Regions from separate parts of the Mesorhizobium sp. M0227 genome, predicted to be linked through region 1. Evidence: predicted binding sites of a transcription regulator. Region 1 holds the regulator's gene; each other region holds the start of a gene.
What was found. The regulator PhoB, encoded in region 1, activates phosphate uptake and scavenging genes when phosphate is short. The targets are predictions, from matches to a motif close to TGTCATNNANCTGTCAT.
Positions count from the first base shown of each region.

Region 2: a site for PhoB is predicted at 1,604-1,620, ahead of ppk2 (polyphosphate kinase 2). Genes of this name have one in related genera too.
Region 3: a site for PhoB is predicted at 1,881-1,897, ahead of phnF (phosphonate metabolism transcriptional regulator PhnF). Genes of this name have one in related genera too.
Region 4: a site for PhoB is predicted at 1,727-1,743, ahead of olsB (l-ornithine N(alpha)-acyltransferase). Genes of this name have one in related genera too.

Region 1 covers NZ_JAMYSJ010000003.1:287,266-290,329, forward strand. Annotated here, with positions in the region: gene pstB (phosphate ABC transporter ATP-binding protein PstB) at 1-760, shown strand, start outside; gene phoU (phosphate signaling complex protein PhoU) at 787-1,494, shown strand; gene phoB (phosphate regulon transcriptional regulator PhoB) at 1,511-2,200, shown strand; gene eglC (endo-1,3-1,4-beta-glycanase EglC) at 2,664-3,064, shown strand, end outside.
Region 2 covers NZ_JAMYSJ010000006.1:225,638-228,701, reverse strand. Annotated here, with positions in the region: gene NKJ00_RS11410 (dihydrofolate reductase family protein) at 1-531, shown strand, start outside; gene ppk2 (polyphosphate kinase 2) at 582-1,502, opposite strand; gene NKJ00_RS11400 (aldo/keto reductase) at 1,773-2,816, shown strand; gene NKJ00_RS11395 (hypothetical protein) at 2,992-3,064, shown strand, end outside.
Region 3 covers NZ_JAMYSJ010000005.1:224,734-227,797, forward strand. Annotated here, with positions in the region: gene NKJ00_RS09975 (zinc-binding alcohol dehydrogenase family protein) at 1-814, shown strand, start outside; gene phnF (phosphonate metabolism transcriptional regulator PhnF) at 1,094-1,843, opposite strand; gene phnG (phosphonate C-P lyase system protein PhnG) at 1,976-2,437, shown strand; gene phnH (phosphonate C-P lyase system protein PhnH) at 2,437-3,048, shown strand; gene NKJ00_RS09995 (carbon-phosphorus lyase complex subunit) at 3,050-3,064, shown strand, end outside.
Region 4 covers NZ_JAMYSJ010000005.1:165,267-168,330, forward strand. Annotated here, with positions in the region: gene NKJ00_RS09710 (response regulator) at 1-1,626, shown strand, start outside; gene olsB (l-ornithine N(alpha)-acyltransferase) at 1,807-2,682, shown strand; gene NKJ00_RS09720 (trimeric intracellular cation channel family protein) at 2,825-3,064, opposite strand, start outside.

The sequences.
Region 1 (3,064 bases):
CGAAGTGATCAAAATGCGCGGCGACAAGGTCGGCGTGTTCTATGGCGAGAAGCAGGCGCTGTTCGATGTCAATCTCGACGTGCGCCTGAATCAGGTGACGGCGCTGATCGGCCCCTCCGGCTGCGGCAAGTCCACCTTCCTGCGCTGCCTCAACCGCATGAACGACACCATCGATTCAGCACGGGTAACCGGCAAGATAACGCTCGACGAAGAAGACATCTACGACAAGAACATCGATGTCGTCGAACTCAGGGCGCGCGTCGGCATGGTGTTCCAGAAACCCAATCCGTTCCCCAAATCGATCTACGAGAACGTTGCCTATGGTCCGCGCATCCACGGATTGGCCAAGCGCAAGGCCGATATGGATCAGATCGTAGAGTCGAGCCTGAAGAAGGCGGCGATCTGGAACGAGGTCAAGGACCGTTTGCAAGAACCTGGCACGGGTCTTTCCGGTGGCCAGCAGCAGCGTCTGTGCATTGCACGCGCCATCGCCGTGTCACCCGAGGTGATCCTGATGGACGAACCGTGTTCGGCGCTCGACCCGATCGCCACCGCTCGCGTCGAGGAACTGATCGACGAACTGCGTCAGAACTATACCATCGTCATCGTCACCCATTCGATGCAGCAGGCAGCGCGCGTGTCGCAGCGCACCGCGATGTTCCATCTAGGCTATCTGGTCGAGGAGGGCGCCACCGACAAGATGTTCACCACCCCCGACGACAAACGCACCCAGGACTACATCACCGGCCGGTTCGGCTGAGCTCAGGCATACGAGGGACGAAGATCATGGGTGAACATACCGTCGCATCTTTCGATGAGGATCTGGAGCAGATCAGCCAGCTGATCCGCGACATGGGCGATCTCGCCCGCTCGATGGTCAGTGGCTCGACCAGGGCCTTGCTCAATTCGGACAATGCGCTGGCGCAGCGCGTGGTTTCCGATGATGCCATCATGGATGCACGCCAGCGCGAGCTGGACGATCGCGCCATCACGCTGATCGCCAAGCGCCAGCCAATGGCCAACGATCTGCGTGCGGTGGTCGGTTCGATCCGCATGGCCGGCGACCTTGAGCGCATCGGCGACCTTGCCAAGAACATCGCCAAGCGCGTCGGCACTGTCGGGCTGAGTGTCACGCCGCACGACCTTTCGCATTCGATCGACGCGATGGCGCAACTGGTGCTGATCCAGGTGCAGGGGGTCGTCGACGAGTACGCCGCCGCCGACCCGGCAGCGCTTGCCACGCTCAGAAACAATGACGAACGCATCGACGTCAAATACACCTCGGTGTTCCGCGAGCTGCTGACCTACATGATGGAAGATCCCCGCAACATCACGGCGTGCACGCACCTGTTGTTCTGCGCCAAGAACCTCGAGCGGATCGGCGACCACGTGACCAACATCGCCGAAAATGCCTACTATGTTTTGACCGGCACGCAGCTGCCAGCCAATCGTCCGAAGCAGGACGAGACGGCAATGTCCGCGCCAGCGGCATAACAGGGGTGACCAGCCGATGATCGCACCACGCATCATGGTGGTGGAGGATGAGGAGCCGCTAGGCGTGCTGCTCCGCTACAATCTTGAATCCGAAGGTTACCAGGTCGAGGTGGTGACGCGCGGCGACGAGGCCGAAATCCGGCTGCAGGAGAACGTTCCCGACCTTCTCGTGCTCGACTGGATGGTGCCGGCGGTTTCCGGCATCGAACTCTGCCGGCGCCTGCGAATGCGCCCAGAGACCGAGCGGCTGCCGATCATCATGCTGACCGCGCGAGGCGAGGAAAGCGACCGCGTGCGCGGCCTGTCGACCGGCGCCGACGACTATCTGGTCAAGCCGTTCTCGACGCCGGAGTTCATGGCCAGGGTCAAGGCGCTGCTGCGCCGGGCCAAGCCGGAAGTGCTGTCCAGCGTGCTAAAGGTCGGCGACATCGTGCTCGATCGCGAGTCGCACCGGGTCTATCGCAAGAAGAGCGAGATCCGGCTCGGGCCGACCGAATTCCGCCTGCTCGAATTCATGATGCGCCACCCCGGCCGCGTGTTCTCGCGCAGCCAGCTGCTCGACAATGTCTGGGGCGAGACGATTTACATCGACGAACGCACTGTCGACGTGCACGTCGGCCGGCTGCGCAAGGCGGTCAACAACGGCCGCATGCCTGATGTCATCCGCACCATCCGTGGGGCGGGTTACGCGATCAGGGAAGACTAGGTGGCTGTTCCGTCCCGATAGATCGTGACCGGGAAAACTCGATTAGCACGTGGTCGCCAACAGCCGCGAAGAGTGGAATGTTGCACTCGTCTCATCGATGGGGAGCGAGCACGTGACGCTTTGGCCCAAATGCGGTCATTCGAAACCTGATGAGGATGACCGCTCTTGGCGGTACGTCGCCATCTTGCCCGCAGACTCCGACCAGAAAGCCATGCAAGAATAAATTTGAGTTAACTTAGATATACGTTCGTTAAACGACGTGTGTTCTGCATAAATATACGATTTTACTAAATTGCTTCAATTTACATTGAGCCATCACCTCCTTATTCATTATCCGCCTTCCGATTATTGCGGTCTCGGATCGAATGACGATTCCGTGGAACGATCTCGTTCCTTGCAGCGTTGCTTTGGGAGCGGTCGCCGGACCTTTGACCAGGTCGGACACCATGAGGAAGGATTTCTGATGAGCACGGTCTTAAACGCCAAAGGCATCCCTCTTGCCTACACCGGCGCTTCCACTCATTGGTTCTCGGCCACCGGGTCTGGACCGGAACTGCATGGCACCTCCGGCAACGACTCCTTCTGGGGAGACACCGGCGTCACTGTCACGATCCACGGTGGCGCCGGCGACGACTACTATCATCTCTATTCCACCAACAACAAGGTGGTCGAGGATCCTGGGGCAGGGATCGACACGATCGACACATGGATGAGCTACAAGCTCCCTGACAATTTCGAGAACCTCGTCGTTACCGGCACCAACCGATTTGCGTTCGGAAATGCGTTGGACAACATCATCAAGGGCGGGTCAGGTCACCAGACGCTGGATGGCGGCAAGGGAAATGATGTCCTGATCGGCGGCGA
Region 2 (3,064 bases), on a different contig from region 1:
GTCGACACCCGCACCTTCCGAGAGATGGTGCTCGGACAAGATGGCGGCACCACCGACGTCAACGAGGCGTTCGCGGCGCGCAGCTTCGAAAATGTCGGCGCCTGGATCCTCGGCCGAAACATGTTCGGACCGATCCGCGGCGAGTGGCCTGACGACAGCTGGAAGGGCTGGTGGGGCGACAACCCGCCCTATCATGTGCCGGTTTTCGTGCTCACCCATCACAAGCGGGAACCGATCACGATGGAGGGCGGCACCACTTTCCACTTCGTCACTGACGGTATCCATTCAGCTCTTGAACAGGCTAAGGCTGCCGCTGGCGGCAAGGACGTGCGGGTCGGCGGCGGCGTCGCCACCATCCGGCAATATCTGCAGGAAAAACTGATCGACGAGATGCATCTGGCGATCGCGCCGGTGCTGCTGGGCACGGGCGAGAACCTTTTTACCGGCCTGGACATGCTCAAGCTCGGTTATGTCTGCAACGAGCAGGTGGCGACGCCGCTCGCCACGCACGTCATCATCAAGCGGGCGTAGGTGGAGAGCCAATCTCCCCCCTCGAGGGGGAGATCGCAGCTTCGTCTATCTCAATACTTCTCCGGCACGTAAAGCTCGCGCGGCAGCACCTGGCGTTCGTATTCGGGGTTGAAGACGCGCTCCGGCAGCGTGATCTCCTCGTGCGGCACCTCCTCGTAAGGCAATTGCCTGAGCAGATGGTCGATGCAGTTCAGCCGCGCGCGCTTCTTGTCGTTGCCCTCGACGATGAACCAGGGCGCTTCCGAGATGTTGGTGCGGGCGAAGGTCTCTTCCTTGGCCTTGGTGTATTGCTCCCAGCGCACGCGCGACTGCAGGTCCATCGGCGACAGTTTCCACTGCTTCATCGGATCATGGATGCGCATCAGGAAGCGCATCTGCTGTTCCTCGTCGGTGATCGAGAACCAGTATTTGACCACGGTAATGCCCGAGCGGACCAGCATGCGCTCGAACTCCGGCACGTCGTGAAAGAATTCTTCGACCTGATCGGGCTGGGCAAAACCCATCACCCGCTCGACGCCCGAGCGGTTGTACCATGAGCGGTCGAACAGCACGATCTCGCCGCCGGCCGGCAGATGCGGGACATAGCGCTGGAAATACCATTGCGACTTTTCGCGCTCGGTCGGCGCCGGCAGTGCCACAACACGGCAGATGCGCGGATTGAGCCGCTGGGTGATGCGCTTGATGACACCGCCCTTGCCGGCCGAGTCGCGTCCCTCGAAGATCACCACCAGCTTCTTCTTGTGATAGGCGACCCAGGACTGCAGCTTGATCAATTCGGACTGCAGGCTGATCAGGTCGCGAAAATATTGCATGCGATCGATCGAAGGCGGATGCGAATTCTTGTAGATCTTGGCGATCTCCATCGACAGCGCCGGCTCCGACATTTCGAGCTCATAGTCTTCGTCGAGCGTGTCGGCGAGTTCGGCTTCAAGCCAATCCCTGGCCGCAGAATTCTGTTTTAGCTCGGTCATTATCGGCTGCTCCACTTGCAAGCTCTGTCGATCGGCGCCCCAAACTCCCGGCTTACAGCCCGGAACGGCAACGCCTGAGCCGACTTCAATATAGGCCCGCAATGACGGTTTTATTGCAGCCTGACCTGATCGCCACCACTGCAAAAACCCGCGAGGCATGATCGATCCGCCGCCCTGGCATGGAGACATACCGCGCAAATTGTCCTACAAATAGCAGCCACATTCGGGCGCCCTTCCCAACCCCTTCTCAATGCAATCGCGAGGACCGACATGGAATACCGCACTCTCGGCCGTTCCGGCCTGAAAGTATCGACGCTGACCATGGGCACCATGACTTTCGGCGGCGCCGGCGCATTTTCGGCTGTCGGCAAGACCGACCTCGACGAGGCGCGCCGGATGATCGATCTCTGCATCGACGCCGGCATCAATGTCATCGACACCGCCAATGTCTATTCGAACGGCATGTCGGAAGAAATCATCGGCGAAGCGCTCGGCGGCAAGCGCAAGGGTGACGTGCTGATCGCCTCCAAGGCGCGGATGCGGATCGGTAACGGTCCCAACGATGAAGGCCTGTCGCGCCATCACCTGATCCGCGAATGCGAGAAGAGCCTGAAGCGGCTCAAGACAGACGTCATCGACATCTACTTCCTGCACGACTGGGATGGTGTGACACCGCTGGAGGAAACCATCGCCGCGCTCGACACGCTGGTTGCCCAGGGCAAGATCCGCTATGTCGGCTGCTCCAACTATTCCGGCTGGCAAGTGATGAAGGCGCTCGGCATCAGCGACAGCCATCATCAGCCGCGCTTCGTTACGCAGCAGATCCATTACACGCTGGAAGCGCGCGAGGCGGAGTACGAACTGCTGCCGATTTCCGTCGACCAGGGGTTGGGCGTTCTGGTCTGGAGCCCGCTTGCCGGCGGATTGCTGTCCGGTAAATACCGCCGTGACAGCCCCACCGCCCGGCAGCTCGCCGGCTGGTCCGAACCGCCGATCCGCGACGAGGACCGGCTGTGGCGGATCGTCGATGTGCTTGTGGAGATCGGCGCGCAACGCGGGGTGTCGGCAGCGCAGGTGGCGCTGGCCTGGCTGCTTGGCCGGCCGGCTGTCAGTTCGCTGGTGATCGGCGGCAGGACCGAAACGCAGTTCCAGGACAACATCGCTGCGGCAAGCCTGGTGCTTTCCGGCGAGGAGCGCGAGCGCCTCGACGTGGTGAGCCGGCCGCCCTTGCTCTATCCCTACTGGCACCAGCAATTGACGGCAAAGGACCGTTTTGGTGCCGCCGATCTGGTGATTGACCGAAGCGGCATCTGATCGACAAATCGACGGCGATAGGTATCGGCCGCCGCAATGACGAGCCTGGCCCTTCATTGCAACGCGCATCTTGCAAGCCTGGCCATCATCGACGCACTATCGCTTCAGCTGTTGTGTTTGACGGCTAATGCTCCTAGGCAGGACCAGAGCCGCGAGGCAGTGAAAAGGAGCCGATATGGCGCGACCACCAAATTACGATCAGGAACGCAAGGAACGCGACCGCCAGAAGGCGGCCAAGAAGGCCGAGA
Region 3 (3,064 bases), on a different contig from region 1:
GGCCGGCGACGGCGTCGATCTTGCCGTTGGTGAGCCCGTGGTGATCAACCCCTATCTTTCCTGCGGCAAGTGCATCGCCTGCCGGCACGGCAAGCCCAATTGCTGCGTCAGGATCGAGGTCTTGGGCGTGCATCGAGACGGCGCCATGTGCGAACGGATTCTGGTGCCGGCGCAAAATCTCTATCCCGCCAACGGCCTTTCGCTGGCCGACGCCGCCGCAGTCGAGTTCCTGGCCATCGGCGCGCATGCAGTGCGGCGCGCCCGCGCCGACCCCGGCGCCCGCACGCTGGTCATCGGCGCTGGCCCGATCGGGCTCGGCACCGCCATCTTCGCCCGCATCGCCGGGCTCGACGTGACGCTGCTCGACATGAGCAGTGAAAGGCTCGCCTTCGCCGCAAATGAGCTTGGTTTCCAGACCCTCGACGGGTCGCGCGGCGCGGTGCCCGATCTGGTCAAGGGAGCGACATCAGGCGAAGGCTTCGATGTCGTCTTCGACGCCACCGGCAACACCCAATCGGTGCAGTCGGCTTTCGCCCATGTCGCGCATGGCGGAACGCTGGTGCTGGTCTCCGTCGTCAAGGACGACATCAGCTTTTCCGATCCGGAATTCCACAAGCGCGAGATGACGCTGATCGGCAGCCGCAACGCGCTGCGCGCCGACTTCGATCACGTCGCCGCCTCGATCCGCAACGGCGCCGTGCCCCTGGCCAAGCTCGTCACACACCGCACCACACTCGCCGGCACGCCGCGCGATCTCGCCCGCTGGGCACACGAGAAATCCGGCCTGATCAAGGCTGTGATCGAGGTCGGATAGAGGCGCCTGTTCGACACGAATTCGGAGATCGTTGAGCGCCCAACTTGGTAGATCTGATGCTTTGGCGACTAGCCGCAACATCCATCGCTTCGTCATCCTATGGCGGAGCGAGGAGCGAAGCGACGCGGCGCAGACCATAGGATCCATGCCGTGACCTGAGAGCGTTGCTTCGGTGCAGAATTCTGCGCCGCTGCGCTCTTCGCCCGAGATCGCGGCATGGATCCTTGGGTCTCCGCGACGGAGCTGCGCTCCTGCTTCGCCCAAGGATGACGACGTTAGCTACAGCGCCGACAGCTTCAGCTCCACCCGCTCGGCCGGGAAGCGCGACTCGGAAAACTGGATCGGCTGGCCGTCCGGCGTGACGTTGACGGCAACCGTGACCAGCACGATGGCGCCCGGCAGCAGGTCGAGGTCGGCAAGGTCCGCCGCATCGGCATGGCGCGCCGACAGCACGGTCGATTGCCGGAGATAGTCGTCGATGCCGAAACGCGCCAGCGATGCGGTGATCGAGCCGGTTTGCGCCATCGCGGCATCGATGCCGGCAAAGCGCCGGGCCTCGAACCAGCCGGCAGCACGCGACACCGGCCGTCCGTCGGCTTCGCCGCGCGTTTCCAACCGGATCACATCGGCTCCCCTGGCAAGGCCAAGGCCCTCGGCAACGCGCTGGCTGGCCGGCTCGATCGACGAGGCGAGCAGGACGATGTGCCGTTCCGTCGTTTGCCCTTGCAGCCCTGTCGAAAAGCGTGTGCGCGCGCCGATCGGATAGGACAGCCGCTTGCGCGACAGTACGAAGGTGCCGCGCCCCTGCTCGGCCCGCAGCACGCCTTCCCTTACAAGGGCCGATATGGCGCTGCGCACCGTGTGACGGTTGACGCCATAGCGTTCTGCCAGCGCCACCTCCGGCGGCAACGCTGCATTCTCCGTGAAATCGCCGATGGCGATCGCATGCAGGATCTTGTCGGCGATCTGCCGCCACAGCGAAACGCCACTGCGCCGCTCGATGCTGTCCGCTGCCAGCCGCCCGACTATCATTGCCCCAACCTTCCAGCGCCCAGTCTTATATCGCTGTCATCCACCCGTCATGGACACGCGTTAGATAATAGGTATAATTTGTATAGTTGTCTATATCAATAGACAAATTGACAAAGAGGAATGCTGATGATGCGAGGACAGGAAGCCCGCGACCAGGCCGAGCGCAAGGCCGCCATGGCGACACTGGCGCAATCCAGCGGCGATGACATCGTCCGGCTCTGGAATGAAGCCGGATTGCCTTCGGAAGCAGAACTGCTGCGCGGCCCCGAGACCGGGCTGGTCACCGTGCGCGGCCGCATCGGCGGCGGCGGCGCGCCCTTCAACGTCGGCGAGGCGACCGTCACCCGCGCCACCGTCCGGCTGCCCTCCGGGCAGGTCGGACATTGCTATGCGCTTGGCCGCGACAAGCAGAAGGCGAAGCTGGCGGCCATCGCCGACGCGCTGTGGCAGGACCCTGCCCGCCGCAATGAAGTCGAGACCGGACTGATAGCGCCCCTGCGGTCGGCTCTGACCGCAGCGCATGAAAAACGCCGCGCCGAGACGGCGGCAACGAAGGTGGATTTCTTCACCATGGTTCGCGGAGAAGACTGATGGACATTGCAGCGCAATCGATAGAGGGCGGTTTCGCCGATCCGGTCTTCAATGCCCAGACGGTGTTCCGCGCCGTCATGGACGCAATGGCGCGGCCAGGCAGCGTGCAGCCGCTGCCGGCCTTCGCCCGCCCGCCGGCGCCGCTCTCGGCGGCCGCCGGCGCCATCGCACTGGCGCTGTGCGATAACGACACCCCGCTCTGGCTCGACCAGACCCTGCAAGCTTCCACCGCGATCAGACCCTGGCTTGGGTTCCACACCGGCGCGCCATTGGCCAACACACCGGCCGATGCGCATTTCGCCTTCATCGCGGCCCCGGCCGAGATGATGTCGCTCGATGGTTTTTCGCAGGGCACCCAGGACTATCCCGACCGTTCGACCACGCTGATCCTGCAAGTCGGCGATCTCGTGTCCGGCACGCCGCTGTTGCTCGAAGGTCCCGGCATCGAAACCAGCGCCACGATCGCGCCGGCACAGATGCCGCGCCATTTCGTCGAGCAGTGGAAACAGAACATCAAGCGCTTTCCCAGAGGCGTCGACATCATACTCGCCACCGCTGATGGCATTGCCTGCCTGCCGCGCACGACGCGCATCAAGACGATGGAGGCGTAAGATGTATGTCGCGGTG
Region 4 (3,064 bases), on a different contig from region 1:
TCGCACCGCGCCATCGCCCGCGACATCACCGCCCGCAAACGCGCCGAATCCTCGCTGATCACCGCACGCGAACGGGCCGAATATGCCAGCCAGGCCAAATCGCGCTTCCTCGCCACCGTCAGCCATGAAATCCGCACCCCGATGAACGGCATCATGGGGATGGCCAGGTTGCTGGCCGACACCAGCCTGTCGCCGGAGCAGCAAACCTATGTCGGCGCCGTCTCGACCTCGGCCAGCGCATTGCTTGCCCTGATCGAGGATCTTCTCGACTATTCCAAGATCGAAGCCGGGCGTTTCGACCCCGAGCCGCAGCCGATGTCGGTGCGCGAGATCGCCGACAACATCATCGAATTGCTGGCAGCGCGGGCTTTCGCCAAGGATATCGGGCTGGGTTGCCATGTCGAACCCGACGTGCCGCAATTGATCACCGCCGATCCGGGCAAGGTCAGGCAGGTGCTTCTCAACCTCATCGGCAACGCCATCAAGTTCACCGACAGCGGCGGCGTGCTGGTGAGCATAGCACGCGCACGCACCGAAACCAGCGACCGCATATGCTTCACCATCGCCGATACCGGTCCGGGCCTGCGTGATGCCGACCTGGAGCGCATTTTCGAGGAGTTCGAGCAGGCCGACGGCACGTCGACACGCACACATGGCGGGGCCGGCCTCGGCCTTGCCATCTCCAGACGCCTGGTGGCCGCCATGGGCGGCACGATCTCGGTATCCAGCCGGCTCGGCCAGGGATCCGAGTTCGTCTTCGAAATCCCTGCGATAGCGGCCACCGAAGCGCCGCAGGGCCACCAGAATGCTCTCTCGGGCAGACGCGCGGTGATCCTGTCGAAGAACGCCGTCGAGGCCGACGCCATCGCCCGCACCATCCGCGCCAATGGCGGCGCGGTCGACATCGCCACCACTGCCGCACAGGCCGCGCCTTTCGCCGCCGGCTGCGATGCGATCCTGGTCGATGCAGCGATGGAAGAAGGCGACGGAAGGCTGCTCAAGCGCCTGCGCCAAAGCGGTTTCTCCGACTGTGAGGCGATCACGCTGATCGCGCCGACCGATCGCGGCATGCTTGGCGAGTTCCGAGCCAGCGGCTACGCAACCTTCCTGGCCAGACCGGTGCGTGGCGGAACACTTCTGCGTGTGCTGTTGAGCAGCCATGCTCCGAGCCTCGGCCCGCCGCAGCCGGAAAGGCGCGGCGCGCCGACGCTGCGCGCCATCGGCAACCGCCAGCGCGGCCTGTCGGTGCTGATCGCCGAGGACAATGACATCAACGCCATGCTGGCCCGCGCCACGCTGCTGAAGGCCGGGCATCGCGTCAAGGTGGTCGGCAACGGCAAGGCCGCCGTCGAGGCTGTCACCGGCGCCGCGCACAAGGACCGCTTCGACGTGGTCTTGATGGATCTCCACATGCCGGTCATGGACGGGCTGGACGCGATTGCCGCCATCCGCCGCCATGAGGAAGAAAGTGCAGTGCGGCCGGTGCCGATCATGGTGCTGTCGGCCGACAGCCAGGAAAAGACCCGTCATGCGGTGTTGGCCCATGGCGCCAGCGGCTTTGTCACCAAGCCGCTCGACCCCGAGGCGCTGGTCAATGCCGTCGAGGGGCAGGTCGTCGCGGCCTGAGCTTTCCACCGCCATTCGGCACGGGCGATCACTTAAACGTAGCCGGTTGATCGTATTCGCCAGCCGACGAAGTATTGCCCATGACGTCGTATCACGGTACTGTCACAATCCTGTTGCACCTACACCGTATCCCCGTGCCAAGAGGGATGGCTCGAAGGAGAATCACTCGTGCATACAGTTATGCCGGAATGTGACACTCGGCCGAACGCCAGCAGCGCCTTGCTTGCCGGACGTAACGTCGATTCCGTCATAAAGGGCGCTGCGCTGGGCCGTATAGGCAATCTTGAAGTGCGGCTCGCTCGCAACGAGGCCGAGATCGCGGCCGCGCAGGAAGTGCGCTACCGGGTGTTCTACGACGAACTTGGCGCCAGGAAGGACCTGTTCCAGGCCCATGACCGCCGGGACACCGATCGGTTCGATCCGCTCTGCGACCATCTGCTGGTTTTGGACACCACGCTTTCCGGTCCCGAACATCGCCGCATCGTCGGCACATATCGGCTGCTGCGGCAAGAAATCGCGGCCACGGCCGGTGGCTTCTATTCCGAAGGTGAATTCGAGCTGACCAAGCTCATCGCCCGCCACCCCGGCCAGCGCTTCCTTGAACTCGGCCGCTCCTGCGTGTTGCCGGAATACCGCTCGAAGCGCACCATCGAGGCGTTGTGGCAAGGCATCTGGGCTTACATCAACCATTACGAAATCGGTGTGATGACCGGCTGCGCGTCCTTTCACGGCACCGTGCCGGCGGCGCATGCCGAGGCGCTCACCTACCTAGCCCACCACTGCCGGACGAACTCGGCCTGGGACGTGCGCGCGGTGTCCGGGCGCTATTGCTCGATGGATCTGATGCCGATCGAGGCCGTCAATGCCAAGGCGGCGATCGCCGCGATGCCGCCTTTGGTCAAGGGCTATCTGCGCGTCGGTGCCCGCATCGGCGATGGTTGCGTCATCGATCGCGAATTCTCGACGGTCGATGTGTTCGTCGTGATGCCGGTCAAGGAGATCGGCGCACGCTACGTCAACTATTATGGCGGCGAAGCCCAGCGCTTCGCGGCGTGAGATTGAGTAGGCAGTAGGCAGTAGTGATGACGCCACGATTAAGCTCCTGTGACTACTGATTATTCCCTATTCCCTATTCCCTATTCCCTATTCCCTATTCCCTATTCCCTATTCCCTATTCCCCATTCCCTATTCCCTCTCTTCACGGAATATCTTCCGGCCGCCTGCCGGGTCGGCTCTTGTAGGACGGAAACGACCAGCCGAATTTGAGCGCACCACCGCGCACGAGGAACGCCGCCGCAAAACCGGCGAGGTCCGAGGCGAGCGGCGGCAGTCCGGCAAGTTCGCCAAGCGTGTAAAGGCCGGCACCCGCAAGGGCCGCCGTAACGTAGATTTCGGGCCTGAGCAGCACCGATGGCTCGCCGGCGAGGAGATCACGCAG